3 regions of the Dryocola mayonis genome follow, and region 2 is predicted to be linked to each of the others. Evidence: predicted binding sites of a transcription regulator. Region 2 holds the regulator's gene; each other region holds the start of a gene.
What was found. Region 2 encodes Fur, which represses iron uptake genes when iron is present. Its sites were predicted from a motif close to ATAATAATGAGAACNACTATCAA; they were not measured.
Positions count from the first base shown of each region.

Region 1: the regulator Fur is predicted to act here: its motif matches at 8,078-8,100, upstream of ftnA (non-heme ferritin).
Region 3: the regulator Fur is predicted to act here: its motif matches at 7,363-7,385, upstream of sodA (superoxide dismutase [Mn]).

Region 1 covers NZ_CP150452.1:2,595,798-2,606,503, reverse strand. The annotation lists gene tcyL (cystine ABC transporter permease) at 13-681, shown strand; gene tcyN (L-cystine ABC transporter ATP-binding protein TcyN) at 678-1,430, shown strand; gene sdiA (transcriptional regulator SdiA) at 1,639-2,361, shown strand; gene WLO32_RS12615 (DUF2594 family protein) at 2,436-2,660, opposite strand; gene uvrY (UvrY/SirA/GacA family response regulator transcription factor) at 3,149-3,808, shown strand; gene uvrC (excinuclease ABC subunit UvrC) at 3,801-5,633, shown strand; gene pgsA (CDP-diacylglycerol--glycerol-3-phosphate 3-phosphatidyltransferase) at 5,691-6,239, shown strand; tRNA gene WLO32_RS12595 (tRNA-Gly) at 6,396-6,471, shown strand; tRNA gene WLO32_RS12590 (tRNA-Cys) at 6,522-6,595, shown strand; tRNA gene WLO32_RS12585 (tRNA-Leu) at 6,608-6,693, shown strand; gene WLO32_RS12580 (UPF0149 family protein) at 6,852-7,427, shown strand; gene ftnA (non-heme ferritin) at 7,489-7,986, opposite strand; gene yecR (YecR family lipoprotein) at 8,137-8,481, opposite strand; gene WLO32_RS12565 (RpiB/LacA/LacB family sugar-phosphate isomerase) at 8,853-9,491, shown strand; gene WLO32_RS12560 (MFS transporter) at 9,551-10,706, opposite strand, start outside.
Region 2 covers NZ_CP150452.1:1,269,191-1,279,896, forward strand. The annotation lists gene nagE (N-acetylglucosamine-specific PTS transporter subunit IIBC) at 1-950, shown strand, start outside; gene glnS (glutamine--tRNA ligase) at 1,138-2,805, shown strand; gene chiP (chitoporin ChiP) at 3,266-4,663, shown strand; gene fur (ferric iron uptake transcriptional regulator) at 4,783-5,235, opposite strand; gene fldA (flavodoxin FldA) at 5,531-6,061, opposite strand; gene ybfE (LexA regulated protein) at 6,242-6,523, opposite strand; gene ybfF (esterase) at 6,659-7,435, opposite strand; gene seqA (replication initiation negative regulator SeqA) at 7,621-8,175, shown strand; gene pgm (phosphoglucomutase (alpha-D-glucose-1,6-bisphosphate-dependent)) at 8,198-9,838, shown strand; gene WLO32_RS06130 (YbfA family protein) at 10,164-10,370, shown strand; gene WLO32_RS06135 (YbgA family protein) at 10,470-10,706, shown strand, end outside.
Region 3 covers NZ_CP150452.1:74,376-85,081, reverse strand. The annotation lists gene glyS (glycine--tRNA ligase subunit beta) at 1-1,427, shown strand, start outside; gene uspF (universal stress protein UspF) at 1,478-1,912, opposite strand; gene WLO32_RS00430 (HTH-type transcriptional regulator) at 2,114-2,404, opposite strand; partial or broken gene WLO32_RS00425 (DUF3053 domain-containing protein) at 2,870-3,581, shown strand; gene cspE (transcription antiterminator/RNA stability regulator CspE) at 3,831-4,043, shown strand; gene WLO32_RS00415 (MFS transporter) at 4,110-5,303, opposite strand; gene WLO32_RS00410 (winged helix-turn-helix transcriptional regulator) at 5,413-5,859, shown strand; partial or broken gene yiiM (6-hydroxyaminopurine reductase) at 5,914-6,589, opposite strand; gene sodA (superoxide dismutase [Mn]) at 6,663-7,283, opposite strand; partial or broken gene WLO32_RS00395 (arabinose isomerase) at 7,516-7,671, shown strand; partial or broken gene rhaT (L-rhamnose/proton symporter RhaT) at 7,860-8,895, shown strand; gene rhaR (HTH-type transcriptional activator RhaR) at 8,888-9,739, opposite strand; gene rhaS (HTH-type transcriptional activator RhaS) at 9,869-10,705, opposite strand.

The DNA.
Region 1 (10,706 bases), 1.3 Mb from region 2:
TGTAATTTAAGTATGCAAGAAAGCCTTCAACTGGTGCTGGATTCGGCGCCGTATTTGCTCAAGGGCGCCGTGTTCACGCTGCAGCTTAGCCTCGGCGGGATGTTCTTCGGCTTACTCCTCGGATTTTTACTGGCGCTGATGCGCCTGTCGCCGTTTTGGCCTTTTTCGCTGCTGTCGCGTTTTTACGTGTCTGTCTTCCGCGGCACGCCGCTTATCGCGCAGCTGTTTATGATCTATTACGGCCTGCCGCAGTTTGGTATCGAACTCGATCCGATCCCGGCGGCGATGATCGGGCTGTCGCTCAATACCGCGGCCTATGCCTCTGAAACGCTGCGGGCGGCCATCTCCTCGATCGAGAAAGGGCAGTGGGAGGCTGCGGCCAGCATCGGCATGACGCCGTGGCAAACCTTGCGCCGCGCTATTCTGCCGCAGGCGGCGCGCGTTGCGTTGCCCCCGCTTAGCAACAGTTTTATCAGCCTGGTAAAAGATACGTCGCTTGCGGCGACTATTCAGGTACCGGAGCTGTTCCGTCAGGCGCAGCTGATTACCTCGCGCACGCTTGAGGTCTTTACCATGTATCTTGCCGCGTCGTTGATTTACTGGGTAATGGCAACGGTGCTTTCCGCCCTGCAAAACTACTTTGAAAACCAGCTGAACCGCCAGGACAGGGAGCCAAAATGAGTGCCATCGAAGTAAAAAAACTGGTGAAAAAATTCCACGGCCAGACGGTGCTGCACGGTATCGATCTGGAAGTGAAGCCCGGTGAGGTGGTCGCCATCATCGGGCCAAGCGGCTCGGGTAAAACCACGCTGCTGCGCTGCATTAATCTGCTCGAACAGCCCGAGTCCGGAACCATTCAGGTTGGCAATATCACTATCGATGCCGCAGTTTCCCTGAGCAAGCAGAAAAACCGCGTGCGCGAGCTGCGCCAGCACGTCGGCTTTGTCTTCCAGAGCTTTAATCTGTTCCCGCATCGTACGGTGCTGGAAAACATTATTGAAGGACCGGTCATCGTAAAAGGCGAGCCAAAAGAAGAGGCGGCGAAGCGGGCGCGTGAGCTGCTGGCAAAGGTCGGCCTGACCGGCAAAGAGACCAGCTATCCGCGGCGCCTTTCCGGCGGGCAGCAGCAGCGTGTGGCCATCGCGCGCGCGCTGGCGATGCGCCCGGAGGTTATTCTGTTCGATGAACCCACCTCGGCGCTGGATCCTGAGCTGGTGGGCGAAGTGCTAAGCAGCATCCGTCAGCTGGCCCAGGAAAAACGCACCATGGTTATCGTGACCCATGAAATGAGCTTTGCCCGTGACGTGGCGGACAGGGCGATCTTTATGGATCAGGGAAGCATCGTCGAACAGGGACCGGCCCGCGAGCTGTTTGCTAATCCTCAGCATCCGCGCACCAGGCAGTTCCTGGAGAAGTTTCTGACCCGGTAGCCCGTCAAGGCGGGTGGGCTTGGCTCATCCGCCTGACCACTCTTTTTAGCACCTGCATAACCCACGCGCGCCCGGCATGTTTATTTGAAATTTTGGTTAAAGAAACAGGCTGGTCGGTCGATAACCCATACAAATGTGTTTATCCTATATGTTCGCGTGACATATCCAGAATTTGAATGATTTAAGTTTCAGGAGAGACGCCAGACTAATGCCGGATTGCGACTTTTTAAGCTGGCGACGGGAAGTGCTTAATATTTTTCAGTCTATTACCCAGGCCAAAGAAATAACCACAGTGCTTCACCAACAAACCCAGTCGTTAGAATTTGATTATTTTGCGCTCTGCGTTCGCCACCCTGTACCCTTTACCCGCCCTAAAACATCGGTGATTTCGACTTATCCATCGGCCTGGCTTGAGCATTATTACGCTGAGAACTATTTCGCCATCGATCCGGTGCTTAAGCCGGTGAATTTCATGCGCGGCTATCTGCCGTGGAATGACGAACTGTTTGCCGGTACGCCGCAGCTGTGGGATGCCGCGCGGGATCACGGTTTACGCCTTGGGGCGACGCAGTGCGTGATATCACCTTCCCGGGCTGCGGGGCTGCTTTCGGTATCGTGCTCGTCGCTGAAGGGGAAAGTATTGCCTGCTGATGAGCTGAACGCGCGTCTGCAGTATATAGCCGAACTCAGTTTGATGACGCTTGCGCGGCTCGAAGATCCCTCTGTGGATGCGATGACCATGAAACTCAGTAAACGCGAGCTGGAAATTTTACAGTGGACGGGGGAGGGGAAAACGTCGGCGGAGATCGCCATGATTTTATCGATATCCGAAAATACCGTTAATTTTCATCAGAAAAATATGCAGAAGAAGTTTAACGCGCCGAATAAAACACAAATCGCCTGTTACGCGGCGGCCCTTGGAATTATCTGATCGACCGCGGGTTTTTCATGTCAGCTAACAAAACGGCGGATGAATATTAAGTTCATTCCGCCGTCACCCACCTGTTACTTACGGTAAGCCTGTTTAATTTGCTTAACGGTATTGCCGAACACTTCAGCGTGCGCCGTGTCATCCATCTGAGCGATTTGCTTTTCCATTTTAATGATAACTTTACCTGCGTCCGCCTGGCCCATCGCTTTAAGCATCTGGGTTAGCATCGCCTTCAGGCAGGTGACTTCAATAGCCAGTTCGCTATTGTTGTCAGCGGTGGAAAAATCAGGAGTGCTCATTTATTTTCCTCAAGTCTCGGTTAGTACACCGTCATTCGGCGCAACGGTTTTGTAAGGCGGCGGAGTATAGCATAGTGGCTGACCATTTTATTAGTGGTTACGCCAGACTTCGGATTTTACGGCTACCCGCGCTTTCTTTTCTGCCGCCCCGGCTGTAAAGCAATAATAAGCGCACTGGCGGGCTTTAATGCACAAATGTTTATGATTCGTTTATTAAAGGTTAATAAATAGTGCGGCTTAGGCGGGGCCAGGACATTTTATGTCGAAGATTTATTGGCATTTTTTAACCGCCCGCTACTTTTTTGTTCCCCTTAGTAAACAGGCTATTCGCCAGGCGTTCTTTCCACTGAACACTGTAAAATTAAATTTCCGAAAATTGCGAGTAATGCCGATTTATCCATTCTTTGCATTTTAAAGTTCCCGGAAAACCCGTTAATATGAACGCCTGAGTTTTTAGCAGCGTTATCCCTTTTCTGGAGAGTTATCCTTTGATCAACGTTCTTCTTGTTGATGACCACGAACTGGTGCGCGCAGGGATACGACGCATTCTTGAAGATATCAAAGGGATCAAGATATCAGGTGAAGCAAACTGCGGTGAGGACGCCGTAAAGTGGTGTCGCGCTCACCCGGTCGATGTGGTTTTAATGGACATGAATATGCCCGGCATCGGCGGCCTTGAGGCCACGCGTAAAATCGTGCGCTACTCTTCAGACATCAAAGTCATTATGCTGACCATCCATACGGAAAATCCGCTGCCGGCAAAGGTTATGCAGGCGGGTGCTTCTGGTTACCTCAGCAAAGGTGCCGCTCCCCAGGATGTCGTTAACGCTATTCGTTCGGTCAATGCCGGACAGCGGTATATCGCTTCAGATATTGCCCAGCAGATGGCGCAAAGCCTGATAGAACCGGAAAAAACGGAAACGCCGTTCGCCAGTTTGTCTGAGCGCGAATTACAGATTATGCTGATGATAACTAAAGGTCAGAAGGTCAATGAGATCTCTGAGCAGCTTAATCTGAGCCCGAAAACGGTCAACAGCTACCGTTACCGCATGTTTAGTAAACTGAATATCAGTGGCGATGTTGAGCTGACGCACCTGGCAATTCGTCATGGGCTCTTCAACGCGGAGACGTTAATCAGTAGTGAGTGAAACCTTCGATTCCCGGGCCTTCCTTAAAACCGTTACCAGCAAACCTGGCGTCTACCGCATGTACGATGCCAGCAGCACGGTTATTTATGTCGGTAAAGCCAAAGATTTAAAAAAGCGTCTGGCGAGCTACTTCAGAAGCAATCTGTCGAGCCGAAAAACCGAGGCGCTGGTGGCGCTTATTCATCATATAGACGTCACCGTCACCCATACCGAAACCGAAGCGCTGCTGCTTGAACACAACTACATCAAGCTTTATCAGCCGCGCTACAACGTGCTGCTGCGCGATGATAAATCCTACCCGTTTATTTTTCTTAGCGGCGACACCCATCCGCGCCTTGCTCTGCACCGGGGAGCTAAACACGCCAAAGGCGAATACTTTGGCCCGTTCCCGAACGGCTATGCCGTCAGAGAGACCCTTGCGCTGCTGCAAAAAGTTTTCCCTATCCGCCAGTGCGAGAACAACGTTTATCGCAACCGCTCCCGTCCTTGCCTGCAGTACCAGATTGGGCGCTGCCTGGGGCCCTGTGTGGCCGGGCTGGTCAGCGAAGACGATTACGCCCGGCAGGTGGAGTATGTTCGTCTTTTCCTCGCCGGCAAAGACGACCAGGTACTGACGCAGCTTATCGAACGCATGGAGCAGGCGAGCAAAAACCTTGAGTTTGAAGCCGCGGCGCGTATCCGCGATCAGATTCAGGCCGTGCGGCGTATAACGGAGAAGCAGTTCGTTTCCAATAGCGGTGACGATCTGGACGTTATCGGCGTGGCGTTCGACAACGGCATGGCCTGCGTGCACGTGCTGTTTATCCGCCAGGGCAAAGTGCTCGGCAGCCGCAGCTACTTCCCGAAGGTGCCGGGCGGCACCGAGCTTGCGGAAGTGGTGGAAACCTTTGTCGGCCAGTTCTACCTGCAGGGCAGCCAGATGCGAACCCTGCCGGGAGAAATTCTGCTCGACTTCACGCTGCCGGATAAAACGCTGCTGGAAGACTCCCTTTCCGCAATGGCCGGGCGGCGCGTTAACGTGCAAACCAAACCGCGCGGCGATCGCGCGCGCTACCTGAAGCTTGCACGCACCAATGCCGCCACGGCGCTGGTCACGCGTCTTTCCCAGCAATCCACCATCCATCAGCGTCTCGCGGCGCTGGCGCAGGTGCTGAAGCTGCCGGAAATTAAACGCATGGAGTGTTTCGACATCAGCCACACCATGGGCGAACAGACGGTGGCTTCCTGCGTGGTGTTTGACGCCAACGGCCCGGTGCGCGCGGAATACCGCCGCTACAATATTTCCGGCATTACGCCCGGGGATGACTATGCGGCGATGAACCAGGTGCTGCGCCGTCGCTATGGCAAAGCCATTGAAGAAAGCAAAATCCCGGATGTTATTTTAATAGACGGTGGGAAAGGGCAGCTGGGCCAGGCCAGGACGGTGTTTGCCGAACTGGAGGTTCCCTGGGATAAACATCACCCGCTGCTGCTGGGGGTGGCCAAAGGCACGGATCGCAAGGCGGGCCTTGAGACGCTCTATTTTCAACCGGAAGGGGAAGGTTTTTCCCTGCCGCCGGACTCCCCGGCGCTGCATGTTATCCAGCATATCCGCGATGATTCGCACAATCACGCCATTAGCGGACACCGCAAAAAACGCGCCCGGGTGAAAAATACCAGCTCGCTGGAAACCATTGAAGGCATCGGGCCAAAACGTCGCCAGATGTTGTTGAAGTATATGGGCGGATTGCAACCGTTAATGAACGCATCCGTTGAGGAAATCGCAAAAGTGCCGGGTATCTCGCAGCAGTTGGCAGAAAAGATCTTCTACTCGTTGAAACATTGAGGCCGCTGTAGCAACATAGAGACAATTTCCACTTACGACAGACAGTTATCCGGCACTATGCAATTTAATATCCCAACGTTGCTTACTCTGTTTCGTGTCTTCCTTATCCCATTCTTTGTGCTGGCTTTTTATCTGCCGTTCATCTGGGCGCCATTCCTGTGCGCTTTTATCTTCTGGCTGGCAGCCATAACGGACTGGTTTGATGGTTTTCTCGCGCGCCGCTGGAACCAAAGCACCCGCTTCGGGGCCTTCCTCGATCCCGTCGCGGATAAGGTGATGGTGGTCGTGGCGCTGGTTCTGGTGGCCGAACATTATCACGCCTGGTGGGTGACCCTGCCGGCGGCTACCATGATTGCCCGTGAAATTATTATCTCTGCGCTACGTGAGTGGATGGCGGAAATCGGCAAGCGCAGCAGCGTTGCCGTGTCATGGATTGGCAAAACTAAAACCATGGCGCAGATGCTGGCGCTGATTGGCATGCTGTGGCGTCCGAACATGTGGATTGAGTACGCCGGCATCGGCCTGTTCTTTATCGCCGCGGTGTTAACTTTCTGGTCAATGTTCCAGTATCTGGCCGCCGCGCGCGGTGATTTGCTCGAACCGTGATCTAAGCGGCGCAAAATTCAGCAAACGAAACGAGGTGCAGGAAAATTTCATTGACTCACTGCGCCATCTAAGTAGAATGCAACGCATCGAACGGCGGCATGGCTTGTCGGAAGATAATAAAATCAAGTGATTAACCAACCTCACTTGTACAAATTTGCGGGAATAGCTCAGTTGGTAGAGCACGACCTTGCCAAGGTCGGGGTCGCGAGTTCGAGTCTCGTTTCCCGCTCCAGATTCAGGTAGCAGAAATAGCTGTTACGGCCTGCAAAGGCAAAAAGTTTTGGCGCGTTAGCAAAGCGGTTATGTAGCGGATTGCAAATCCGTCTAGTCCGGTTCGACTCCGGAACGCGCCTCCACTTTCTTCCCGAGCCCGGGTGGTGAAATCGGTAGACACAAGGGATTTAAAATCCCTCGGCTTATGGCTGTGCGGGTTCAAGTCCCGCCCCGGGCACCATGGGAAAATAAGAATAAAATCAATGATAAGCAGTGTCGTGTAAACCACCTTCGGGTGGTTTTTTATTGCCTGCGTAATGCCTTTCTCACCCTCTTACCTGCTATTCTCTAATATTCACCGACAGCGCGTGAACCCCATTCACTACAGGAGTCCGGCTTATGCACCAGGGACCATTAACCGAAGAAGAGATTGAATGGCTTGATGACGTGCTGCTAAAGCACGCCACCGAGCGCTCTATTATGGACGTCGCCGAAATGGACGGCATGCTGACGGCGATCCTTTCCGGGCCAAAAGAGCTGGGACCGGAGGCGACCTTTGCCGCGTTCTGGGGCGGCGAAGGGGATCAGCCGCTGTGGGAATCGCAGGACGAGCTGAAAAAGTTCGTTGAGCTTACCTTCAAGCACGTGAACGATATTGCGGAGCGCCTGAGCGGCTACCCGGAACAATACGAGCCGTTGTTCGGCACCAGCACCGTTGAAGAGCAGGAGTTCACCATTGTGGAAGAGTGGTGCTTTGGCTATATGCGCGGCGTTATGCTGTGGGAAGTCGATCCGCTGCCGGAAGAGCTGCGCGCTATGCTTAAGCCGATTGCCCTGCACGGGCTGGAAGAGAAGTTCGATGAGCTTGACAGCCTGTCGCACGAGGTGTTCATCGACAGCATTGAGGATATCAAACCTGCCGCGCTGAGCGTATTTGCATACTGGCACAACAGGCAGCACTCAGAATTACATTAATAGCTAAAACAGGCCGAAGCGCAAAACCGCTTCGGCCTGGCGTAATGCTTAGCGCGTCAAATCAGGCCTGGGTATCCAGCGTGGAAAGTTCTTTATCCACAAAGTAGAGGCCTTCACCGCTTTTACCGACCAGGCTAAGTTTATCCAGCACGGATTTAAACAGCTTCTCTTCTTCATGCTGCTCGGCAACGTACCACTGCAGGAAATTGAAGGTCGGATAATCCTGCGAGGTCATTGCCGCGTGGGCCAGTTCATTAATCTTGCCGGTAATTAACTGCTCGTGTTCATAAGTCGCCTGGAATAAAGCATCCAGCGATGGATATTCGCAAAACGGCGTCGGTACGGCGTTAATGCACGGCATATTTCCGGTGTCGGTCAGGTAGGCGAACAGGCGCTGCATGTGCTCCATCTCTTCCTGAGCGTGGCGACGCAGGAAGGCCGCGGCGCCTTCAAAGCTATGGTAGCTGCACCATGCGCTCATCTGCTGATAAAGCAAAGAGGAATACAGCTCCAGGTTCATTTGCTCGTTAAGTTTTTCGACCATTTCTGCTTTCAGCATCGTGCGCTCCATTAAATTAAAATCCGCTAACGGCGCTACTCTATTTTTTTAATTTCAATAATGCAAATAGATTGTTAATTAATTTGTTGTAATGAGAATGGTTGCTAATATTATTCTTTTTTATCATTAAATATAAATAGCGACAGAATATTACTGCACCACTATTTCATCGCGCAGATATTTTTCCATACCGACTCCGCGGCACTGATACTCAAGTGTGACCTTCTGATTTAAGCACCAGGCGCCGCTGCTCAGGGTGCAGGTTTTTATCGGCTCGCCGTAAGGGAAGGCGGCGATATATCCCCATTGCTGGCATTGATGGCTGGCGGTGGTCTGCGCGATATAAGTATCAACCTTCGCCGTCTGCAAAGGCGCGAGATCGAAGCCAAGACGTACTACGCCCGCGACTTCGCTGCCTTTTACCGGCTCCGGGGTTTTATTGAAGCTGCAGCCGCTCAAGACGAGGACCGCAATAAATAAAGAAGAACGATGCATAACGGAAAGCCTCAGCCGGCACTTTTTTGTATGTTAGCACATCTGCAATTCCGGGCGTTGCCCGCAGCACAAAGCTAAAAAATTTCATTTTAAATGGCGTGAAAATGAGTCTCTAAGGCAAATTTCTCCCGTAACAGCCGGGCGGTTTTACCAGAGGTTTTCAGCACACATCCTGTAGTCCCCGAGCGTTCCACGCCTGCGCGGCGGGTGGGAGAAATGTGAGCGCATCTTTAATTTTTAAAACAATTTTTCATTAAATTTGAAAGTATGTTTGTCTGATAGTATGGTTAGCCGATACGGGCGGTTCACGACGACAATTCATCACGGTCTTTCACAGCGAAATGTCCGTGACCTAATCAGGAGACGAAAGAATGAAAATTGCGCTGATGATGGAAAACAGTCAGGCTGGCAAAAACGCCATCATCCTTAAAGAGCTGCAGGCCGTGGCGGCTGAGAAAGAGTATCCGGTTTATAACGTCGGCATGAGCGATGAGCAGGATCATCATCTGACCTATATTCATCTGGGCATTATGGCGAGCATTCTGCTGAACGCTAAAGCGGTTGATTTCGTGGTCACGGGCTGCGGTACGGGCCAGGGCGCGCTGATGTCCCTGAACATCCATCCGGGCGTGGTGTGCGGCTACTGCATCGATCCTGCGGACGCGTTCCTGTTTGCGCAGATTAACAACGGCAACGCGCTGTCTTTGCCGTTCGCTAAAGGCTTCGGCTGGGGCGCCGAGCTGAATGTGCGTTTCATCTTCGAAAAAGCCTTTACCGGCCGCAAGGGCGAAGGCTATCCGGTTGAGCGCAAAGAGCCGCAGGTGCGTAACGCCGGTATCCTCAACCAGGTTAAGGCGGCGGTGGTGAAAGAGAACTATCTCGACACGCTGCGTGCTATCGATCCCGAACTGGTGAAAACGGCCGTGTCCGGCGAACGCTTCCAGCAGTGCTTCTTTGAAAACTGTCAGAATAAAGAGATCGAAGCCTTCGTGCGCGAAATCCTCGCCTGATTGAAAAAACGGTCGGTAACTACAGCTACCGGCCGTTTATCACCGACGCCTTTCCGACATCACTTCTTATTTGAAACCGCGCTGCCCGCCGTTCGCGGCAGGCGCAGCAGATCGAAAAGCCCCGCCAGGCAAATAAGCGTAATTAATACAAACGAGATTTTAATGCTGATGCCGGCAACGTCGGTCAGATGCAGCCACCCGCTGATTTTTTCTCCCAGCCTGATGCCGATTGCGCCAAGCGTAATGCCCAGCCCCACGGAAAGCTGCGTGGCGGTGCTAAACAGCGTATTAGCGTAGCTCATTTGCTGTGCGGGAATATCCGCAAAGGCGAGGGTGCTGATGCCGGTAAACTGCATCGAACGGAACAGCCCGCCAAGAAACAGGATCACGACGGTCGCCCAGGTCGCGGTGTGCGGCGTAAGAAAAGCGCAGGCAAGCAGGGCGATAACGTTCAGCAGGCCGTTGACGATGAGTAATTTTTTAAAACCAAGCGCGCGGATAAGCGGCGTGGTGCCGGGTTTCATCGTCAGGTTGCCGGCGAATACCGCAAGCACCAGCAGGCCCGAGTGAAACGCATCCATGCCAAATCCCACCTGAAACAGCAGCGGCAGCAAAAAGGGCACGGCGCTAATTGAGGTGCGAAAAAGCGAGCCGCCGTACATTGTGACGCCGAAAGTCTGCACCTTTAAAGCGTCCAGCCGAATCATTGGATGCGGCGCGCGTCTAAAATGCCACAGGGAAAACCACAGCGCAGCCGCTCCCGCCGTCAGCAGGACTGACGTGGCGACCGCGTCAATATTTGCCTCGCCGAGCTTTTCCAGCCCGTACACAAGACAAACCATGGCGACGGCGGTGCTGACAAAACCAATGCCGTCAAACGGACGGCGCTCGTCATCGTGCACGTCCGGTATCAGCCGCCAGGCCAGCGCCATAGCGGCAAGCCCGAGCGGAAGATTGATATAAAAGATCCAGCGCCATGAAGCATAGCTGGTGATAAATCCGCCCAGCGGCGGCCCGATAATCGGGGCGACCAGCGCAGGCCAGGTCAACGTCGCTATGGCGGTGATTAGCTGGTGTTTCGGCGTCGTTCTTAATACCGCCAGGCGACCTACCGGCACCATTAACGCGCCGCCAGCGCCCTGTAAAACACGCATTGCGACAAACTGTTCAAGACTGTTGGCAAGGCCGCACAGTACGGACGCGAGGGTGAAAACA
Region 2 (10,706 bases):
CCCACTGGTGGATGCTGATTCCGCAAGGTCTCGTGTTCTTCGTGATTTACTACGTGGTGTTCCGTTTCACCATCACCAAATTCAACCTGTTAACCCCGGGCCGCGAGCTGGCGGTGGCAGGTGATGAGGCTGATGGCCAGGATGTGAACGTTAGCGGTACGGCAAATCAGGACGTTTCCGCTCTGGCTCGTCAGTACATCGCAGCGGTTGGCGGCTCAGCTAACCTGACCGGTATCGACGCCTGCATCACTCGTCTGCGCCTGAACGTGAAAGACTCTTCTTTAGTGAACGAAGCGCTGGCAAAACGTCTTGGCGCAACCGGCGTGATTCGCCTGAACAAAACCAGCGTGCAGATTATCGTGGGCTTCGTGGCAGAGAAAATTGCTAACGCCATGAAAACCACCGGCGACGTTCCTGCGGCGCAAGCGCCTACGGCCCCCGTTGCCGTCACTACTACGCCTAAACCGCAGGCGGTGCCAAATGCGGTCACCATCGCGGCGCTGGTTTCGCCGGTAACCGGTGAAGTAGTGGCACTGGAGCAGGTGCCTGATGAAGCCTTCGCCAGCAAAGCGGTAGGTGACGGCGTAGCGGTGAAGCCAACGGATAAAACCGTTGTATCGCCGGCGGCCGGCACCATCGTGAAAATCTTTAACACCAACCATGCGTTCTGCCTGGAAACGGAAAAGGGCGCGGAAATCGTTGTCCATATGGGTATCGATACCGTAGCGCTTAACGGACAGGGCTTTACCCGTCTGGTGGAAGAGGGCGCTGAAGTGGTCGCCGGCCAGCCGGTTCTGGAAATGGATCTTGATTTCCTGAACGCTAACGCGCGCTCCATGATAAGCCCGGTAGTTTGCAGCAACATCGATGACTTCAGCGGCCTGATTCTGCAGGCGCAGGGGTCAGTGGTTGCGGGTCAGACGCCGCTGTATGAAATTAAAGGCAAATAATTGCTCCTGAGTAGCATTGTGCCTTAAGCGGCTGGGGACCTTCCCCAGCCGCTTTTTTATTCTCCCGAATTAATCCCTTCTTCTCTTTAAGCCTGGCCGCCGTAATTTGTGCAACTAAAGGTTGTTTCCCGCGCCTGCTTATTAGATCATGCACCGTTAACGAAAGTTTTGTCTTGAGGAATCCGCGATGAGTGAGGCTGAAGCCCGCCCAACTAACTTTATTCGCCAGATTATTGATGAAGATCTGGCCAACGGTAAGCATGACCGTATCTGCACTCGTTTCCCGCCGGAGCCAAATGGCTATCTGCACATCGGCCATGCAAAATCTATCTGCCTGAACTTTGGTATCGCACAGGATTACCAGGGGCTGTGCAATCTGCGTTTCGATGACACCAACCCGGTAAAAGAAGATATCGAATACGTTGATTCTATTAAGCACGACGTAGAATGGCTGGGCTTCCACTGGTCCGGTGACGTGCGCTACTCCTCTGATTATTTCGACCAGCTGTTTAACTATGCCGTTGAGCTGATTAACAAAGGCCTGGCGTATGTCGATGAGCTGACGCCTGAGCAGATCCGCGAATATCGCGGCTCTTTGACGGCGCCGGGCAAAAACAGCCCCTACCGCGATCGCAGCGTCGAGGAAAACCTCGCCCTGTTTGAGAAAATGCGCAACGGCGAATTCGCCGAAGGCACCGCCTGCCTGCGCGCGAAAATTGATATGGCCTCGCCTTTCATCGTGATGCGCGATCCGGTGATCTACCGCATTAAGTTCGCCGAGCACCATCAGACGGGCAGCAAGTGGTGCATTTACCCGATGTATGACTTCACCCACTGCATTTCCGATGCGCTGGAAGGTATCACCCATTCGCTGTGTACGCTGGAGTTCCAGGACAACCGTCGTCTGTACGACTGGGTGTTAGACAACATCACCATTGCGGCTCATCCGCGCCAGTACGAGTTCTCTCGCCTGAACCTTGAATACGCCATCATGTCCAAGCGTAAGCTGAACCTGCTGGTGACCGAGAAGATTGTCGAAGGCTGGGACGACCCGCGCATGCCGACCATCTCCGGCCTGCGTCGTCGTGGTTATACCGCCGCTTCCATCCGTGAGTTCTGCAAACGCATCGGCGTCACCAAGCAGGACAACACCGTCGAGATGGCGGCGCTGGAATCGTGCATTCGTGACGATCTGAACGAGAACGCTCCGCGCGCGATGGCGGTATTGGATCCGGTAAAAGTCATCATTGAAAACTACCCGCAGGGCGCGGAAGAAATGGTCACCATGCCAAATCATCCGAACAAGCCTGAAATGGGCAGCCGCCAGGTGCCTTTCAGCGGTGAGATCTACATCGACCGCGCAGACTTCCGCGAAGAAGCTAACAAGCAGTACAAGCGTCTGGTGCTGGGCAAAGAAGTACGCCTGCGCAACGCGTATGTGATCAAAGCTGAACGCGTAGAGAAAGATGAACAAGGCAATATCACCACCCTGTATTGCACCTACGACGCCGAAACCCTGAGCAAAGACCCGGCGGACGGCCGTAAAGTGAAAGGCGTTATTCACTGGGTAAGCGCATCCCACGCGCTGCCGGTGGAGATTCGTCTCTACGATCGCCTGTTTAGCGTAGCAAACCCGGGCAGCGCGGAAGATTTCCTTGCGACCATCAATCCGCAGTCGCTGGTTATCAAACAAGGTTTCGTTGAGCCAGGCCTGCAAAACGCCCAGGCGGGTAAAGCGTATCAGTTTGAGCGCGAAGGGTATTTCTGCCTCGACAGCCGTTATGCAACCGCTACCAAACTGGTCTTTAACCGCACCGTTGGCCTGCGTGACACCTGGGCAAAAATAGGCGATTAATCGCTTGAGCCCCTGTATTCAACGCCGCTTTATGCGGCGTTTTTTTTCGCTTAACGATCAGCGATTTAAATAGTTATTAACATTCGCGGTGCGAATTAATTGGCATCGACGCCTTATTTAATAATTGTCTGCCCTTGACCTTAATCTGGAAAAATTATCATTAGCGTTTATGGGAGCGCTTTCATTTTTGCGAATATAGTAATTAAATTTAATTTTGCGCTATAAAACGCTGATAAAGCAACTTGTTACAAATGCACATAGATTATGTGCTCTTCGTCATAATATGGAAATTAACTCTTACAAAGTCGTTGATAATTCGCGTCGCGAAAAATAGTCTGTTGCTTAGCAGTCATGCGGGGGAAATATTCTTAACCGCTTTTAGCCGTCAGGCATTTTTTATTTTTCGCCGTCAGGCGTTTTTACGCCGGGTGATTATTTATACGTCAAAGAGGATTTCAATATGCGTACGTTTAAGGGCAAACGTAGCGCGCTGGCGCTTGCAATTGCAGGCGTCACGGCGCTTTCAGGTATGGTTACCGTTCCGCAGGCGGCGGCCGCGGGATTTATCGATGATTCAACCCTCACCGGCGGTATTTATTACTGGCAGCGTGAGCGTGACCGTAAAGACGTTAATACCAGTAAATACGAAACCAACCTTTCCCATTCGACCTGGAACGCCAACCTGGATTTCCAGTCCGGCTATGTGGCCGATATGTTTGGTCTGGATATTGCGGCCTTTACCGCGATTGAAATGGCGGAAAATGGCGACAGCGGGCACCCGAACGAAATCGCATTCTCATCAAAAAATAAAGCCTATGACGAAGACTATTCCGGCGACAAGAGCGGAATCAGCCTTTATAAGGCGGCGGCGAAATTTAAATACGGGCCGGTTTGGGCGCGGGCGGGCTACATTCAGCCAACCGGCCAGACTTTGCTGGCTCCGCACTGGAGCTTTATGCCGGGCACCTATCAGGGCGCTGAAGCCGGCGCCAGTTTCGATTACGGCGATGCGGGCGCGCTGAGCTTCTCCTATATGTGGACGAACGAATATAAAGCGCCATGGCATCTGGAGATGGACAAGTTCTATCAGAACGACAGGCACACCAAAGTCGACTACCTGCATTCAATCGGCGCAAAGTATGACTTCAAAAACGATCTGGTGCTTGAGGCGGCCTTCGGTCAGGCAGAAGGGTACATTGACCAGTACTTTACCAAAGCAAGCTACAAATTTGATATCGCTGGCAGCCCGCTGACCACCAGCTACCAGTTCTACGGGACCAGGGACAAAGTCTCAGACGGCGGCATTAACGATATTTACGACGGCACAGCCTGGCTGCAGGCGCTAACCCTCGGTTACAAAATTGGTCAGGTCGACCTGCGTCTGGAAGGAACCATGGTGAAGGCCGAAGGGCAGCAGGGGTTCTTCCTGCAGCGTATGACCCCAACCTATGCCTCCTCAAACGGGCGTCTTGATGTATGGTGGGATAACCGCTCCGACTTTAACGCCAACGGCGAAAAAGCGCTGTTCGCGGGCGCGATGTATGACCTGAGCAACTGGGATCTGGCCGGCTGGGCGGTGGGCGCATCTTACGTTTACGCCTGGGATGCAAAACCCAGCTCCACGCCAACGACCGATGGCTACTACGACGCCGATCGCCGTCTGAAGGAATCCTCTTACAGCCTCGATGCGTCATATACCGTTCAGGATGGCCGAGCGAAAGGCACGCTGTTTAAGCTGCACTTTACCCAGTATGACAACCATTCCGATATCCCAAGCTGGGGCGGCGGCTACGGCAACATCTTCCAGGATGAGCGCGACGTGAAGTTCCTCGTTATCGCACCTTTCACTATCTTCTGATGGGCAGCCGGGCGCAAAAGCGCCCGGCTTGTTAAGTTTCTCTGGCCCATAAAAAAACCGGTGAGTTTCCTCACCGGTTTTTTGTCTCTGCTTTCCCGAAGGGAAAGCAAGAGTGCGGATTACTTCTCGCTGATTTCGTGGGCGTTTTCGTCGGTACGGCAGTCGCCTTCGGCGCAGTGGCCATACAGGTAAAGACTGTGGTTAGTCAGCCGAATCCCGTGGCGGGTCGCGATTTCACGCTGGCGGGCTTCGATTGAATCATCGCTGAATTCAATGACTTTGCCGCAGTCCAGGCAAATCAGGTGGTCGTGATGATGCTGCTGAGTCAGTTCAAAAACCGACTTGCCGCCTTCGAAATTATGGCGGGTAACGATACCCGCGTCGTCAAACTGGTTCAGCACGCGGTAAACCGTGGCCAGACCAATCTCTTCACCCATATCAATCAGACGTTTGTATAAGTCTTCCGCACTGACGTGATGGTTAACCGGTCCCTGCAACACTTCAAGGATTTTTAATCGCGGAAGCGTGACTTTCAGGCCGGCCTTCTTTAATGCGGTGTTGTTGTCAGTCATGCGGAAATTGTCCTGTTGCTTAACGTTATGCTCGGACTCGTTGAGCGTTAAGTGAATGCGTTTCATTATATACCCTTCTTTTGAGGGTATAGTACAGCCACGTCTAAATAGAAACTGTAAGTTAAAGCATAACAGCTAAAAAATCGTGGCTGAGTCACCCTTTGCTGGCGGTGCAGCAAACGCGACCTGTGGGGTATTGTACAGGGATAGACAAAAAAGTTACAAAAATGTAGCGATTATTTTCATTGGTAATGCCTATCAATACGGCGCAAACCTTGGCCTGCGCCGTTACGCATCAGGCGTTGAGGATATCGGCCAGGTTGAGCTCTTCCGCAACCTGCCTGGTCCATTTCTCCACGCGCTCGGCGGTCAGCTCCGGCTGACGGTCTTCATCAATGGCCAGGCCTACAAAGTGGTCGTCGTCAGCCAGACCCTTCGACGCTTCGAAGTGGTAGCCCGCCGTCGGCCAGTGGCCTACGATTGCCGCGCCGCGTGGTTCAATGATGTCGCGAATGGTGCCCAGCGCGTCGCAGAAATATTCCGCGTAATCTTCCTGATCGCCACAGCCGAACAGCGCAACCAGCTTGCCGTTGAAATCCACTTCTTCAAGAGTCGGGAAGAAGTCATCCCAGTCGCACTGCGCTTCGCCATAGTACCAGGTAGGGATGCCCAGCAGCAGAATGTCGAACCCTTCGAGATCTTCCTTGCTGCTTTTTGCAATGTCACGCACTTCAGCAACATCTTTACCGAGCTGTTTTTGAATCATTTTTGCGATATTTTCGGTATTACCGGTATCGCTGCCGAAAAAAATGCCTACGATTGCCATGAGTTAAATAACCTCTTGAAACTTAATGGTATGGTGGCGGAGAATTGCCCACAGATGGGGCAATGATAGCAGAACAGGTCAGGGTGCGGAAACAGCTATCACAGCGCTGTGCACAGTCTGCAACATGATGGCGCTTTAAGCGCCGTTTTTTATTTGATGACGGGGCGAAATAGCGAACGGCTAGCTCAGATGCTGCTTTAGCTGGGCTAATAACATCTCTTCAATCAGCTCGCTGCGGCTGATGTTTCTGGCTTCAGCAAGTTGGTTAAGGGCATCCACCGCTTCGTTGTTGAGTTTCAGCTCAACGCGCTTCAGGCCGCGTACTTTATCGCGTTTGAGCTGGTTACGTTTGTTGATGCGCAGCTGCTCATCTCGCGTTAGCGGATTGGTTTTTGGCCGCCCCGGGCGACGCTCGTCCGCGAACAGATCTATTGTAGTACGGTCCGTTTGTTCTTTTGCCATGATTAGAGTACTGACAGGAAATTCGGGATGCTGCGAGCAGAATGCTCCGGCGCATTTAAGCGCGCCATCATACATCAGGGAGTCCGGCGCGCCAACGCGTTAGCCGCATCTTGCGGCCGGTCGGTCTGTTTTTAATCAGTTTTTGGCGCAATCATCGATAAAACGGTGAACGGCGCGTAAAACCGCTTCCGGTTTCTCGGCGTGAACCCAGTGTCCTGCGCCGGCAACAACGTGCGCCCGCGCCTGCGGGAACTGGGCCAGCAGCGCGTCCCGGTGCGTTTCATCTACATAAGGCGAAGCGCCGCCGCGGATAAATAAGGCGGGACCGTCCCAGGCGGGAACAGGCTGCCAGCCGACGATATGCTCATACTGCTGCCACAGCGCCGGCACGTTGAACTTCCATTCGCCTTCGGCAAAGGATTTCAGCAGAAACTGAATCACGCCTTCTTCCTTTATATGCTCGCGCATTAACGCGGCGGCCTGCTGGCGGCTTTTCGCACCGGCGCGGCTCACGGCGTTAATAGCGGCAAAAATTTCATCGTGGCGCCGCACCTGGTAGTCAACCGGCGCGATATCAATCAGCACCAGCTTATCAATGCGCTCAGGGGCGATAGCGGTTAAAGCCATAGCCACTTTACCGCCCATGGAATGGCCGATAATTATCGCCTGCTCAAAACCGTATTCGTCCAGGGTTTCCAGCACGTCGCGCGCCATCGCAGGATAATTCATCTCATCGCTGCGGGGAGACTGGCCGTGGTTACGCAGATCGATTTGCAGCAGCGTATGATCCTGCCCCAGATCCCGGGCGAGCACGCCGAGGTTGTCAAGGCTGCCAAACAGGCCGTGAATGAGAACGATAGGGGAATTGCTAGTCGATTGTTGCGCAGTTTGCAGGCGAGCGTTTAATTTCATGGCAAAGTTCTTTTTTTTGATTCGTAGGGTTAGGGTATCATGAAGCTATTCCTGCCGCAGTGCCGCAAACATTCAGTTTAATCTGGCTTTATCAGGCGGCACCTGTTTGGCGCTACCCGCTGTTGGGATTTGCTCCTATAATCCCAACGACTTGTATTCAGAATAAGATATCGCACTGGATGAAGATGAAAACGATTGAAGTTGATGACGAGCTGTATCGCTATATTGCCAGCCACACGCAACACATTGGCGAGAGCGCGTCCGATATTTTACGGCGTATGTTGAAATTTACCGCCGGTCAGACTCCCGCAGCGACCACTTCCCCGACGGCGAACTCCGCACCCTCTGCGGCAACACCTGCTTCCGAAGAGAAACCCGTGAATCGGGCGCGCGATCGCGTGCGCGCCGTGCGTGAGTTGCTACTCTCTGATGAGTATGCGGAGCAAAAGAAAGCCGTTAATCGTTTCATGATGGTGCTTTCAACGCTCTATCAGCTGGATGCAAAAACCTTTGGCGAAGCCACCGAGTCTTTGCACGGCCGTACCCGCGTCTACTTTGCCGGCAACGAGCAAACGCTGCTGGCTAATGGCAATCAGACCAAGCCAAAACACGTTCCGGGTACGCCATACTGGGTTATCACCAATACTAATACGGGCCGCAAATGCAGCATGATTGAACACATCATGCAATCAATGCAGTTCCCGGCGGAATTGATTGAGAAGGTTTGCGGCACTATTTAATCTGCGTCAAAAGGAAGGGCCAATGGCTAACCACAACCGTGCAGGTCAACCTGCGCAACAGAGCGATTTGATTAACGTAGCCCAGCTAACGGCCCAGTACTACGTGCTGAAACCAGAAGCGGGCAATAGCGAACACGCGGTGAAGTTCGGCACCTCCGGCCACCGCGGCAGTGCGGCTCGTCATAGCTTTAACGAACCACATATTCTGGCGATTGCTCAGGCGATTGCTGAAGATCGTGCTAAAAACGGCATCACCGGCCCGTGCTATGTCGGTAAAGACACTCACGCCCTGTCTGAGCCTGCGTTTATCTCCGTGCTGGAAGTCCTGGCGGCCAACGGTGTGGATGTCATTGTCCAGCAGGCGAATGGCTACACGCCAACGCCTGCGGTTTCTAACGCGATTCTGGTGCACAACAAAAAGGGCGGCGTGCAGGCGGACGGCATTGTTATCACGCCTTCCCATAACCCGCCTGAAGACGGCGGAATCAAATACAATCCGCCTAACGGTGGCCCGGCTGATACTAACGTCACTAAGGTTATCGAAGAGCGCGCAAACGCGCTGCTGGCCGGCGGTCTGAAAGAGGTGAAGCGTCTGTCTCTTGACGAGGCCTGGGCCTGCGGCCGCGTGAAAGAGCAGGACCTGGTGCAGCCGTTTATCGAAGGGCTGGTGGATATCATCGATATGGCCGCCATTCAGAAAGCGGGCCTGAAGCTGGGCGTTGATCCGCTCGGCGGCTCCGGCATCGAATACTGGCAGCGTATCGCGAAGCACTACAATCTGGATCTGACCATCGTCAACGACCATGTCGATCAGACTTTCCGCTTTATGCACCTCGATAAAGACGGCGCAATCCGCATGGACTGCTCCTCCGAGTGCGCAATGGCGGGGCTGCTGGCGCTGCGCGACAAATTCGATCTGGCCTTTGCCAACGACCCGGACTACGACCGTCACGGCATCGTTACCCCGGCCGGCCTGATGAACCCTAACCACTATCTGGCCGTCGCCATTAATTATCTGTTCCAGCATCGTCCGCAGTGGGGCAAAGATGTGGCGGTAGGTAAAACGCTGGTCTCGTCCGCAATGATTGACCGCGTGGTCAACGACCTGGGCCGTAAGCTGGTGGAAGTGCCGGTTGGCTTTAAATGGTTCGTCGACGGCCTGTTTGACGGCAGCTTCGGCTTCGGCGGCGAAGAGAGCGCCGGCGCCTCCTTCCTGCGCTTCGACGGCACGCCGTGGTCAACCGACAAAGACGGTATCATCATGTGCCTGCTGGCGGCGGAAATTACCGCAGTTACCGGTAAGAACCCGCAGCAGCACTATGACGAGCTGGCAGCACGCTTCGGCGCGCCTAGCTATAACCGTCTGCAGGCCCCGGCAACCTCTGCGCAAAAAGCGGCGCTTTCGAAGCTGTCCCCGGAAATGGTCAGCGCGGATACCCTGGCGGGCGACCCAATCACCGCGCGCTTAACGGCGGCGCCGGGCAACGGCGCTTCTATCGGCGGCCTGAAGGTGATGACCGAAAACGGCTGGTTCGCGGCTCGCCCGTCCGGTACGGAAGATGCGTACAAAATCTATTGTGAAAGTTTCCTGGGCGCCGAACACCGCCAGCAAATTGAGAAAGAAGCGGTAGAGATCGTCAGCGAAGTGCTGAAGAACGCATAGTAAAAAAGAAATCAAAAAAAGGCGCCGCAAGGCGCCTTTTTTACGCCTGTCGTCCGCTTACAGCATAAAACGGCAGACCTTCTTTTTTCCAGCCGCACAGAGGGGCCGGCATAAAAATAAAAACCCATCAATTAACTAATGATTAGTATTTATTTAACTGTTTTGTAACTTACTTACGCGGTGAATTGTAAATTTCCCCGCAACCGGGGCATTTTAGTGGTCGGATGAGTAGTAAACTTTCAGCCAATGCGATACTATTTTAGCCAGATGACAAGTTCTGAATTCCCGGCATTTGTTGCCGGTCACAAAAATAAGGGAGAAGCCTATGTCTTTATACAAAGAATATCCTGCGCATCAGGTTATCCTGCGTCGCACCCTCGCGGTAATCGTCGGCGTACTGGCGCTGCCGGTGATGCTGTTCTGGAAAGACCGCGCACGTTTTTACAGCTATCTGCACCGGGTCTGGTCGAAGACCAGCGAGCAGCCGGTCTGGATGGCCCAGGCGGAAGCCGCCTCCGGCGATTTCTACTGAAGCCCGAACTGAATGAAAGCTAAAAGGCTACCCGAAGGGGTAGCCTTTTTTGTTATGGCGGCTTGCTACACTTAGTATTCAACATAAAGGAACAAGCCCATGAGCGACAATATTCCAATCGGTATCAGCGCCTGTTTACTCGGCGAGAACGTCCGTTTTGACGGCGGCCACAAGCGGCTTGCATTTGCGGTTAACGAGCTGGCGCCCTGGGTGCGTTTCGAGCCGGTCTGTCCGGAAATGGCGATTGGCTTGCCTGCGCCGCGCCCGGCGTTGCGTTTAGTTAAAACGGATGACGGCGAAACTGCGCTACGTTTCAGCAACCACGCCGAAGGGGAT
Region 3 (10,706 bases), 1.2 Mb from region 2:
TTATCGCCGACTACGAGCAGCGTAAAGCGGCTATCAAACAAGGCGCGGAAGAAGCGGCGCGTAAAATCGGCGGCAACGCAGACCTGAGCGAAAGCCTGCTCGAAGAGGTAACCTCGCTGGTGGAATGGCCGGTGGTGCTGACGGCTAAATTCGAAGAGAAATTCCTCGCGGTGCCTGCGGAAGCGCTGGTTCACACCATGAAGGGCGACCAGAAATATTTCCCGGTGTACGCCAACGACGGCAAGCTGCTGCCAAACTTCATCTTCGTGGCGAACATCGAATCGAAAGATCCGCTGCAGATTATCTCCGGTAACGAGAAGGTCGTTCGTCCGCGCCTGGCGGATGCGGAGTTCTTCTTTAATACCGACCGTAAAAAGCGTCTGGAAGATAACCTGCCGCGTCTGGAAACCGTGCTGTTCCAACAGCAGCTCGGTACGCTGCGCGACAAAACCAACCGCATCGAAGCCCTTTCCGGCTGGATTGCGGGGCAGATTGGCGCCGACGTGAATCACGCCACCCGCGCGGGCCTGCTGTCCAAATGCGACCTGATGACCAACATGGTGTTCGAATTCACCGACACCCAGGGCGTGATGGGCATGCACTACGCGCGTCATGACGGCGAAGCCGAAGACGTGGCCGTCGCGCTGAACGAACAGTATCAGCCGCGCTTCGCGGGCGATGCGCTGCCGTCTAACCTGGTGGCGTGCGCGGTGGCGATTGCCGATAAGATGGACACCCTCGCGGGCATCTTCGGCATCGGCCAGCATCCAAAAGGCGATAAGGACCCGTTCGCCCTGCGTCGCGCGGCCCTCGGCGTGCTGCGCATTATCGTTGAGAAAAACCTGCCGCTGGATCTGCAGACCCTGACCGAAGAAGCCGTACGCCTCTACGGCAGCAAGCTGACCAACGAGAAGGTGGTGGATGACGTTATCGACTTTATGCTGGGCCGTTTCCGCGCCTGGTATCAGGAAGAAGGCCACGGCGTGGATACCATCCAGGCCGTGCTGGCGCGCCGTCCGACCAAACCGGCCGACTTCGATGCGCGCATGAAGGCCGTTTCCCACTTCCGTACTCTGGAAGCGGCGGCGGCGCTTGCCGCGGCGAACAAGCGAGTTTCCAACATCCTTGCGAAGTCAGACGAAACGCTGAACGACCAGGTTCACGCCTCCGTCCTGAAAGAAGCCGAAGAGATCCGTCTGGCAACCAATGTGGTTGTGCTGCGCGATAAGCTGGAGCCGTTCTTCGCCGAAGGCCGCTATCAGGAAGCGCTGGAAGAGCTGGCGAACCTGCGTGAGCCGGTAGATGAGTTCTTTGACAAGGTGATGGTGAACGCAGAAGACGAAGCGCTGCGCATCAACCGCCTGACGCTGCTGTCCAAACTGCGCGAGCTGTTCCTGAAGGTTGCGGATATTTCCCTGCTGCAATAAGCCAGTTCGTCAGCAACAAACCCCGCATAAATGCGGGGTTTTTTTATGCCTTAACGCACCACCAGCACCGAGCATTTGGCATGACGAACCACGGCCGCGGCGTTGGAGCCGAGGAGATAGGTGGACATGCTGGGGCGATGGGAGGCGAGGATAATCACGTCGGCGTCGATATCATCGGCCAGCTGAAGGATATGATCTTTCGGCGTGCCGCTCATCACGTGCTTTGCAACCCGGTCGCCGGGCAGGCTGAATTTCGAGATGATATCGGTCAGGTTTTCCATGGCCGCGGCCTCTCTCTCTTTCATATCCGGCGCGATGGAAGAGTAGCCCAGGCCGTAAGAGGCAAAGTAGGTATAGTCGGGAATAACCGCCAGGAAGTGGATGGTGGCATCGTCGTGTTTTGCATACTCTTCAACGTGAGGAATAACCTGCTGCGTCAGCTCCATTTCAGAAATATCGACAGGAACCAGGATTTTCTTAGACATACAGCCTCCTTTTGCTTGTCCGGTAATAGCCCTTCTTTAGTTATGGTCAAAATTCACGCTTCCGGTAGTGACGCAGATCGGGTTTCCGGACATTACCGTTTCGTCTTGCAAAGTTTATTTTTTGTACAGGCCCTAAAAACAACAAACCCCGCGTCACTGAGCGGGGTTTTGATTAAGGCAAGTCAGGTACAAAGTACAAAATTATTCCATCAGTTGCTTACTGAGCATGGGATTCGCCTGAATCAGGCGCATCAGCTTCAGTTCGGTGCTGGAGGGCTTGAGTCGTTTTGATTCCCACTCCTGCACCATCGAAACGCTGACTCCCATCGCGCGAGCAAAGTCATCAATTTTCAAGCCCGTACTTTTACGTAGCTGCTCGAATTCAGAAAACGCGCTGGGTTTATGTCTCAGGGTTAACGCTTGCGGTTCATTTTTAAAAACTATCTGCTCAAGGCTGCTGAGCAGTTCAACCATTGGGTCTTTATATTCCATTGAGAACTCCTCATAAATCACACATTGACCTCGTGAAGGTTAAGAAGCCATTTAAGAGTAGACTGAAAAAAAGCGTGCTGATGATTCATCAGGAAACTATTTTTACGCAGCGGGCTTTTTATGCATTTTTGCTGAGAAAGTAAGCGCCGTAACCGCTTGAAAATCAGGCTGCACGCGCTGCTAAGTATTTATTTGTAAATGCTTATGCATTTATTGCGCCGACGGCAGAGATGGCCGCCGTGGATTCAGGAGGAAAAGTTAGCGGCGCGGGACAATCGAATGGATGGCGAACCTAGTCAGCAGGCCGAGCGCGAAATGAATAAAAAAGTAAGCAAACTGGCGCAAATTTCGCTTAAAGAGATTGTTGTGAAAGGGTATCTTGCGCGGGCGGCCTGGACTATCATTAGCTACATTATCGGGTACGCGTATGCGCTTTGGCATTGTTTGGTGAAAGGAGTAGAAAAGATGGCGACAGGTAAGTCCTGCTCTCGCTGGTTTGCGTCGCTTGCGGCGTTATTAATGGTGGTGAGTCTGAGCGGCTGTTTTGATAAAGAAGGCGATCAGCGCAAAGCGTTTATCGATTTTCTGCAAAACACGGCCATGCGTAGCGGCGAACGTCTGCCTACGCTGACTGCCGATCAGAAAAAACAGTTCGGTCCGCTGGTTTCTGACTACGCCATTCTGTACGGCTTCTCCCAGCAGGTAAGCCAGGCGATGGATGACGGCATGAAGCCGGTAGTGGACAGCGTGAACAGCATTCGCGTCCCGCAGGACTATATGAATCAGCGTGATGCGCTGCGCCAGGCGAACGGCTCCCTGAACGTGCTGGGTCAGCAGGTGCAGAACGCCAAAATGCAGGCGGACAGCGCGCATGCCACGCTGAAGCAGCCGGACGATCTGAAAACCGTTTACGATCGGGTCTACCAGAAAGTGGTTACCGCGCCGGCAAACGCGATGGAGCCGCTGATCCCGGCTGCGCAAACCTTTACCCAGCAGCTGGTGCAGGTGGGTGATTTTATCCAGCAGCAGGGTACGCAGGTTGGCTTTACCGCAGGCGGCATCCAGTTCCCGACTTCCCAACAGGCCCAGCCAGTACAACGCGCTGATCGGCCCGCTGGCGTCGCAACATCAGGCGTTTATGCAGGCTTATTCAAGCGCGCAAAAAGCCATGCAGTGATGCGATACCCCGCCGCAAGGCGGGGAGTTACGGCTCCGGCCCTTTAGACGGCTGAAATAGTTCTTGTCATCGACTGGTTAAATATGCGTTAATGCCTCTATCGGTTTGACGCACAGACCTTTCAAGCAAAGCAGTCCTCCAGAAGTTATCGTAGATACCTTTCAAAGTGAGTTTCTCCTTTATCGCTTCAAAAATCTGTAAAGCATACCAATGCGCCGAAAGGCAAACTCTATATAAAAGGTAATATCAATGTCTGCTAAAATGACTGGTCTGGTTAAGTGGTTCAACTCTGACAAAGGCTTCGGCTTCATCACTCCTGACGATGGCTCTAAAGACGTGTTCGTACACTTCTCCGCTATCCAGAACGATGGCTACAAGTCCCTGGACGAAGGCCAGAAAGTATCTTTCACCATCGAAAGTGGTGCTAAAGGTCCAGCTGCTGGTAACGTAACCAGCCTGTAAGCATTAGCTTATAAAGCAAAAATTCTAAAACCCGCCTCTGGCGGGTTTTTTCGTTTCCGGCCCGGTTTACCGCAGCGGGCACGCGCTTTGCGTTATCCACCAAAACAGCAGCGCCAGCAGGCTGACTCCCGCACCCAGCAGGCACACTCCCTGCCAGCCGGCATGGGCATAGGTGATAGTCGTGCCGATTGCCCCAAGCCCGCTTCCAGCCGCATAGAACAGCATGTAAAGGCCGACCAGCCGGCTATGGGCTTCGGGACGTGCGCGGAAAATGAGGCTCTGGTTAGTGACGTGCAGCGCCTGACCTCCCATATCGAGCAGCAGAATGCCGATCACCAGCGCCCCAAGCGACCATTCCATCAGCGACAGCGGCCACCAGGCCAGCAGCAGCACTACCAGCGCCGCCGCGCTGGTGCGCTGGCCGTATCCTCGATCGGCCCATTGCCCGGCACGCGCAGCAGCCAGTGTGCCGACTACGCCGACCAGACCGAAGGCACCGATAACGGTGTGCGAAAAGGCATAGGGCGGTGCGCTCAAGGGCAGCACCAGGGCGCTCCAGAAGATATTGAAGGCTGCAAACATCAGCATCGCCAGAACACCGCGCACCTGCAGCACCTTTTCCTGACGCAGCAGCGTCCACATCGTGGCAATCAAACGCGGGTAACTCACCGCCCCTGGCGCTACGGGCAATACCGGCAGCCGCCGCCACAGCGGCAACGCGATAGCCGTCATCAGGACGGCGGCACAGAAGTAAACGCCGCGCCAGCCCAGCAGATCGCTGACGGAACCGGCGAAAACCCGCGCCAGCAACAGACCGATGAACACGCCTCCCTGAGCAGCACCCACAACGCGCCCTTGCTCATGGGGCATGGCGGCGCTGGCCGCATAAGCGATCAGCCCCTGCGTCATCGCCGTGCCCAGCAGGCCCACGGCAAGCATGCCTGCCAGCAAGGCAGTCGCGGACTGAGCCATACTGACTGCCGCCAGCGCGGCCACGAGCGCCAGCAGCTGCGCCGCCATCAGTCGACGGCGATTCACCCGGTCGCCCAGCGGCACCAGCAGCAGCAAAGCCAGCGCACAGCCGACCTGGGTGGCCGTCACCACGCTGCCAATGGCGGCATGGCCGATGTGAAAGTCCCGCGCCAGGGTATCCAGCAGGGGCTGCACGTAATAAACATTCGCCACGCTCAGCCCGCTGGCTGTGGCAAACAGCCATACGAGGCCGCGCGGCAACGTCGGCGAAATGGAAGAAGCTGTCATGATCCGTTACCACCCGTTCTGGTTTCAAAATGAAACCAGTTGAATGCTAGGCCATGCAGTTTTAAAATGCAACCAGAATCCAGCCGCTGTCAGCCCGCCAGGAGACGCCATGCCGCCCCGCAAATCCATGAAAGATGAACCCTGTCCCGTTGCGCGCTCCGTCGATCTGATCGGCGATCGCTGGTCGCTTCTCATTGTGCGCGATGCCTTCGACGGCATGCGTCGCTTCAGCGATTTTCAGCGTAGCCTGGGCGTAGCCCGCAATATCCTTTCCGATCGGTTGCGCAAGCTGCTTGATGCCGGTGTTCTTGAAATGCGGGCGGCCTCGGATGGCACCGCCTATCAGGAGTATGTTTTAACGGCCAGGGGAGAAAGCCTGTTTCCCGTAGTGGTGGCGCTGCGACAATGGGGTGAACAGTATCTGTTCGAGCGTGACGAGCGCCATTCAGTATTGCTCGACAGGAACACGGGCAAGCCGATTCCGCGAATGACGCCACGGGCTAAAGATGGTTCAGTACTGTTACCCGCCTCTACCGTGGTGAGAAAACTTCCGTAGGTTAATACGCGGCAGCTCCACGCTAATTACTCGTTTCGGGATCTGATAAGTCTGTTATTTCCCGACCAGCCGCCGCGAATTATTCTCGATCTTCCCGGACAGGCGCCGCTTTTGCATGGTTCGCGTCCAGCTTGTCGAAAGCCCGGCCGCCGACAGCAGGCGATGGTACTGCTCATCGTCAAAGGGCATATGCCATGCGATGGCTATCGCCTCAGCCACGCTCACGTCGCTGAGGCGGGAAACCAGCTCCAGCGGCGATTCCGTAGAGACGTTTCCCGCCAGCACCACCCTGTACAGCCAGCCGCAGTAGCCCGACTTTTGCATCAGGGACGCCATGTCGCTGATGCCGAAATGGTAGTTAAGCTTAAAACAGGGCGAGCGCGGCTGCGTGACCTGAATCAGCGCATCGCCCCAGCGGAAGATATCGCCAATGCAGACGTTTTTTTCCGTCAGGCCTTCGCTCGACAGGTTCTCCCCAAAAGCCGGGGCGGTAAACAGCTCGGCCTGCTCGGGAAACTCCCGCGCCCAGTGGAGATAATGTTCACGAGGGTAATGGCATAGCGCGCGATCGGGCCCGCCATGAATGATTTTTTCGGCCTGCTGGTCGCCTTCCAGGCCCGATTCGGTAAGCCGCAGCTCGCCGTCGACCTGATATTTGGCGATAGCGCTTGGGCCTGCTGCCTTCGTAAGCACGAATCTTGCCGATATAAACCTGTAGCGGATGACGCATCTGCTCTCCCTGTATGCAACAGACATAAAAAAAGCGAGCCATCAGGCTCGCCTCTCGTCAGTTGCAATGCAACTTATTTTTTAGCAGCGAAACGCGCGGCTGCTTCGTCCCAGTTCACAACTTCCCAGAACGCTTTGATGTAGTCAGGACGTTTGTTCTGATACTTCAGGTAGTAAGCGTGTTCCCACACGTCCAGTCCCACAATCGGGAAGCCGGAAACGCCGGCAACCGCTTCGCCCATCAGCGGGCTGTCCTGGTTTGCGGTAGACACCACGGCCAGCTTGTCGTCTTTTAGCACAAGCCACGCCCAGCCGGAACCGAAACGGGTGGCGGCCGCTTTTTCAAATTCTTCTTTGAATTTCTCAACGCTGCCGAAATCGCGCTCGATGGCGGCTTTCAGGTCGCCCTGCAGGGTGGTGCCGGTTTTCAGGCCCTTCCAGAAGAAGCTGTGGTTAGCGTGGCCGCCCGCGTTGTTACGCAGAACGGTTTTCTTGTCGGCCGGAACCTGATCCAGTTTAGCGATCAGCTCTTCAACCGGCAGGCTGGCGAGTTCTGGCAGAGATTCCAGCGCCGCGTTAGCGTTGTTGACGTAGGTCTGGTGGTGTTTGGTGTGATGGATTTCCATCGTTTGCTTGTCGAAGTGTGGTTCCAGGGCGTCGTAAGCGTAAGGCAGGGATGGCAGTGTATAACTCATATTCTTCATCTCCATTATTGTCGGGCGGCGCGATAGCCGTTAACGCCGCGTAATCAGTTGGTTCATTATAGTTAATTAAATGATATTGAAAATGTTTATCAATGCCGTAGTTTCTATAAGGTTATAACTTTTCGTCATGATGGCGAAAATGTGAACGTTGTCAGGCTGATAAACTGATTTTTGCCACGCGATTCAAAAATGGCTGCGTGCTGGACAAGCTTATCGAAAACAGCTGGCCTATTACTACGAAGGGCGCAGCGGCAACGCCTGTGAGAATATTGTCACTTCGGTCCTCCTCGGCAATACCCTGCTGACCCACCGGGGCATCCCCGTCGCCGAGTATGAAATCAAAAACGTGCGGTGGGGATACGATGGTCCGGCGCACCCGCCGCCGCTCCGGCGGAGGCGAAATAAAGAACTGTGACACCCGTCAATCCTACCCAATGATTTTTGCCAAATTTCGCGCCCTTGCGGCAGCATGCTGAAGGTTCGCCGTCCGCTCACTCTTTAGACTCAACGGAATTGGGGTATCCGGCGGTCACCCCTGCGCTATTAATAAAAACAGAGGGATGGAAGATGAGTAACGCAATAACCATGGGGATACTTTGGCACCTCGTCGGCGCGGCAAGCGCGGCGTGCTTTTACGCCCCCTTCAAGAAAGTGCGGCGCTGGTCCTGGGAAACCATGTGGGCGACAGGCGGTTTTGTTTCATGGATTATTTTGCCCTGGACGGTCAGCTCAATTCTGCTGCCTGACTTCTGGGGCCTATTACGGCTCTTTTAGCGTATCCACCCTGCTGCCGGTCTTCCTGTTCGGTGCGATGTGGGGCATCGGCAATATCAACTACGGCCTGACCATGCGCTATCTCGGCATGTCGATGGGCATCGGCATCGCCATCGGCATCACGCTGATTGTCGGCACGCTGATGACGCCCATCATCGCCGGCAGGTTCGACGTGTTGATCGGCACGCCGGGCGGACGCATGACGCTGCTGGGCGTGCTAGTCGCCCTCGTCGGCGTCGCCATTGTGACCCGCGCAGGCCAGCTGAAAGAGCGCCAGATGGGCATCAAGGCCGAAGAGTTCAACCTGAAAAAAGGCCTGACGCTGGCGGTGATGTGCGGGATTTTCTCCGCCGGCATGTCCTTTGCGATGGATGCCGCGAAACCTATGCATGAAGCCGCCGCCGCGCTGGGCGTCGACCCGCTTTATGTCGCCCTGCCAAGCTACGTGATCATCATGGGCGGCGGCGCGGCGATCAACCTCGGGTTCTGCTTCATTCGTCTGGCAAAAGTCAAAAACCTGTCGGTAAAAGCCGACTTCTCGCTGGCAAAACCCTTAATCATCACCAACGTGCTGTTCTCCGCGCTGGCCGGGCTGATGTGGTATCTGCAGTTCTTCTTCTACGCCTGGGGCCACGCCAAAATCCCGGCGCAGTATGACTATATGAGCTGGATGCTGCACATGAGCTTCTACGTGCTGTGCGGCGGGCTGGTAGGGCTTATCATGAAGGAGTGGAAGGCCGCGGGCCGCCGTCCGGTTGGCGTGCTGAGCGTCGGCTGCGTGGTGATCATTCTCGCCGCCAATATCGTTGGCCTGGGAATGGCTAACTGACCCCAACCGTATAACGCTGGCGCCACATTCGTGGCGTCAAACCTGTCTCTTTCGTAAAGACCACGGAGAAGTAGTTGCTGTCCTCAAAGCCGCAGCGCGTGGCGATATCCCCAATCAGCATCTCGCTGTGGCGCAGCAAGTCCTGCGCCTGGCAGATGCGTAGCTGCCGCAGATACTGACCAATCGACATGCCGGTTTGCTGGCGGAAAAGCTGCCGCAAATGGCGCTCCGCCACCTGATGCTGCTCGCAGAACTTCTGCAAATCAAAAGGCGCATCAAGACTTTTGCCCAGCGCGGCCAGCAGCAAATCGAGCGTTTCCCCGCCGTCCGGCCCTGCCGCATCCTGCGGCTGGTAGCGATGTCGATGCAGCACGATGCACAGCTGCAGGAACAGGCTTTCCGTCAGGCACAGGGACAGCGCGTCCTGTTTCGGGCTTTCATGCTCCAGCTGGCCGATTATCTGCCGCGCCTGCGCCATTCCGTGGCTGCTCAGCCGCCAGCGCGGGTCCTTGCCCATCGCCGAATGGTTGCGTAGCAGCTCGTCCCAGTCGACGTTGAGCTTCAGCCGCTCCGGGCAATAAATAATGTTGTGCAGCACCAGATCGTTAACGGATTCATAGCGATGGCGATCTTCAGCGCGAATATAAAACAGGTCGCCGCAGGTGATGCGGTAGGGGCGGTCGTTGAGCACATGCAGGCCGTTGCCGCGCCATACCAGCACCAGCTCGCAAAAATCATGGCTATGTTCGGCGAAGACGTTTTGCGGATAGCGGTCCGCCACCGCCACCGGCTGGGAGGCGGAGACAAAGAAATCAGTTGTTTTCAGCACTAAGCGACCGGCCACCGCGATACCTCTACGCTTATCCACCCTGCCATTCACAAACGCAGGCCGGGTAAGCCTGCGCCACCCGACGGAAAAATAGCTGAGAAGTATTGGCTTTTTCGCTGAAAAAAACGGTGATTGCGTTCGCGATTACTGAAGTTGGGTATCCCGGCCCTGGCGAATCTCGCGCGGGGACCAGGAAAACTCGCGTCTGAACAGCGTGGAAAAGTGGTTGCTGTCGCCAAAGCCGCACTGGAAGGCGATATCCGTGACGCTCTCCTCGCCGTGGCGCAGCATGTGGCGGGCCTTCATCAGACGTAAGCGATTGAGATAGCGCTGGGGCGTAAGCCCGGTTTGCTGCTTGAGCTGGCGATGCAGCGTGCGCAGCGAAAGGGTGAACTGCCCGGCGAGCTGCTCCCAACACACCTCCTCGGCAAAGTGATCCTCAAGCCAGGCCATAAGCTGATTCAGCCGGCCTTCCGCGTTGATTACCCCCTCCATCATGGAGCCTTTACGCAGCAGCACCAGAAGCTGCATAAACAGCATTTCCCGGTTGGCGACGGCATGGGTATCCATCCCCTCGCCGAGGGTTTCGAACTGTTCTATCAGCCCGCGCACCTGCTGCAATACCGGCTGGTTCACCCGCCAGTGCGACGGATAATTGCCGTCCTGCTCCTGCGGCAGCAGCTTATCCAGCCCCGAAAGGAAGCAAAACGCGTCCGGCGCGCGATACAGGATATTGGTCAGGCAGAGGTTTTCGGTGTGCTCATACAGATGACGATCGTGGTCGCGCACGAAGCACACCGAACCGCCGCTCAGCGTGTAGGGCTGGCCGTTAAAAACGTGCGTGCCGGTGCCGTGCTCCACAATGACTATTTCATAAAAGTCGTGGTGGTGTTCAGGAAACGCCGCCTGCGGCAGGCGGGGCTCAATCGCCACCGACGCGTTACCTGACGGGAAGAAATCAAAACCGTGCAATATCGTCATT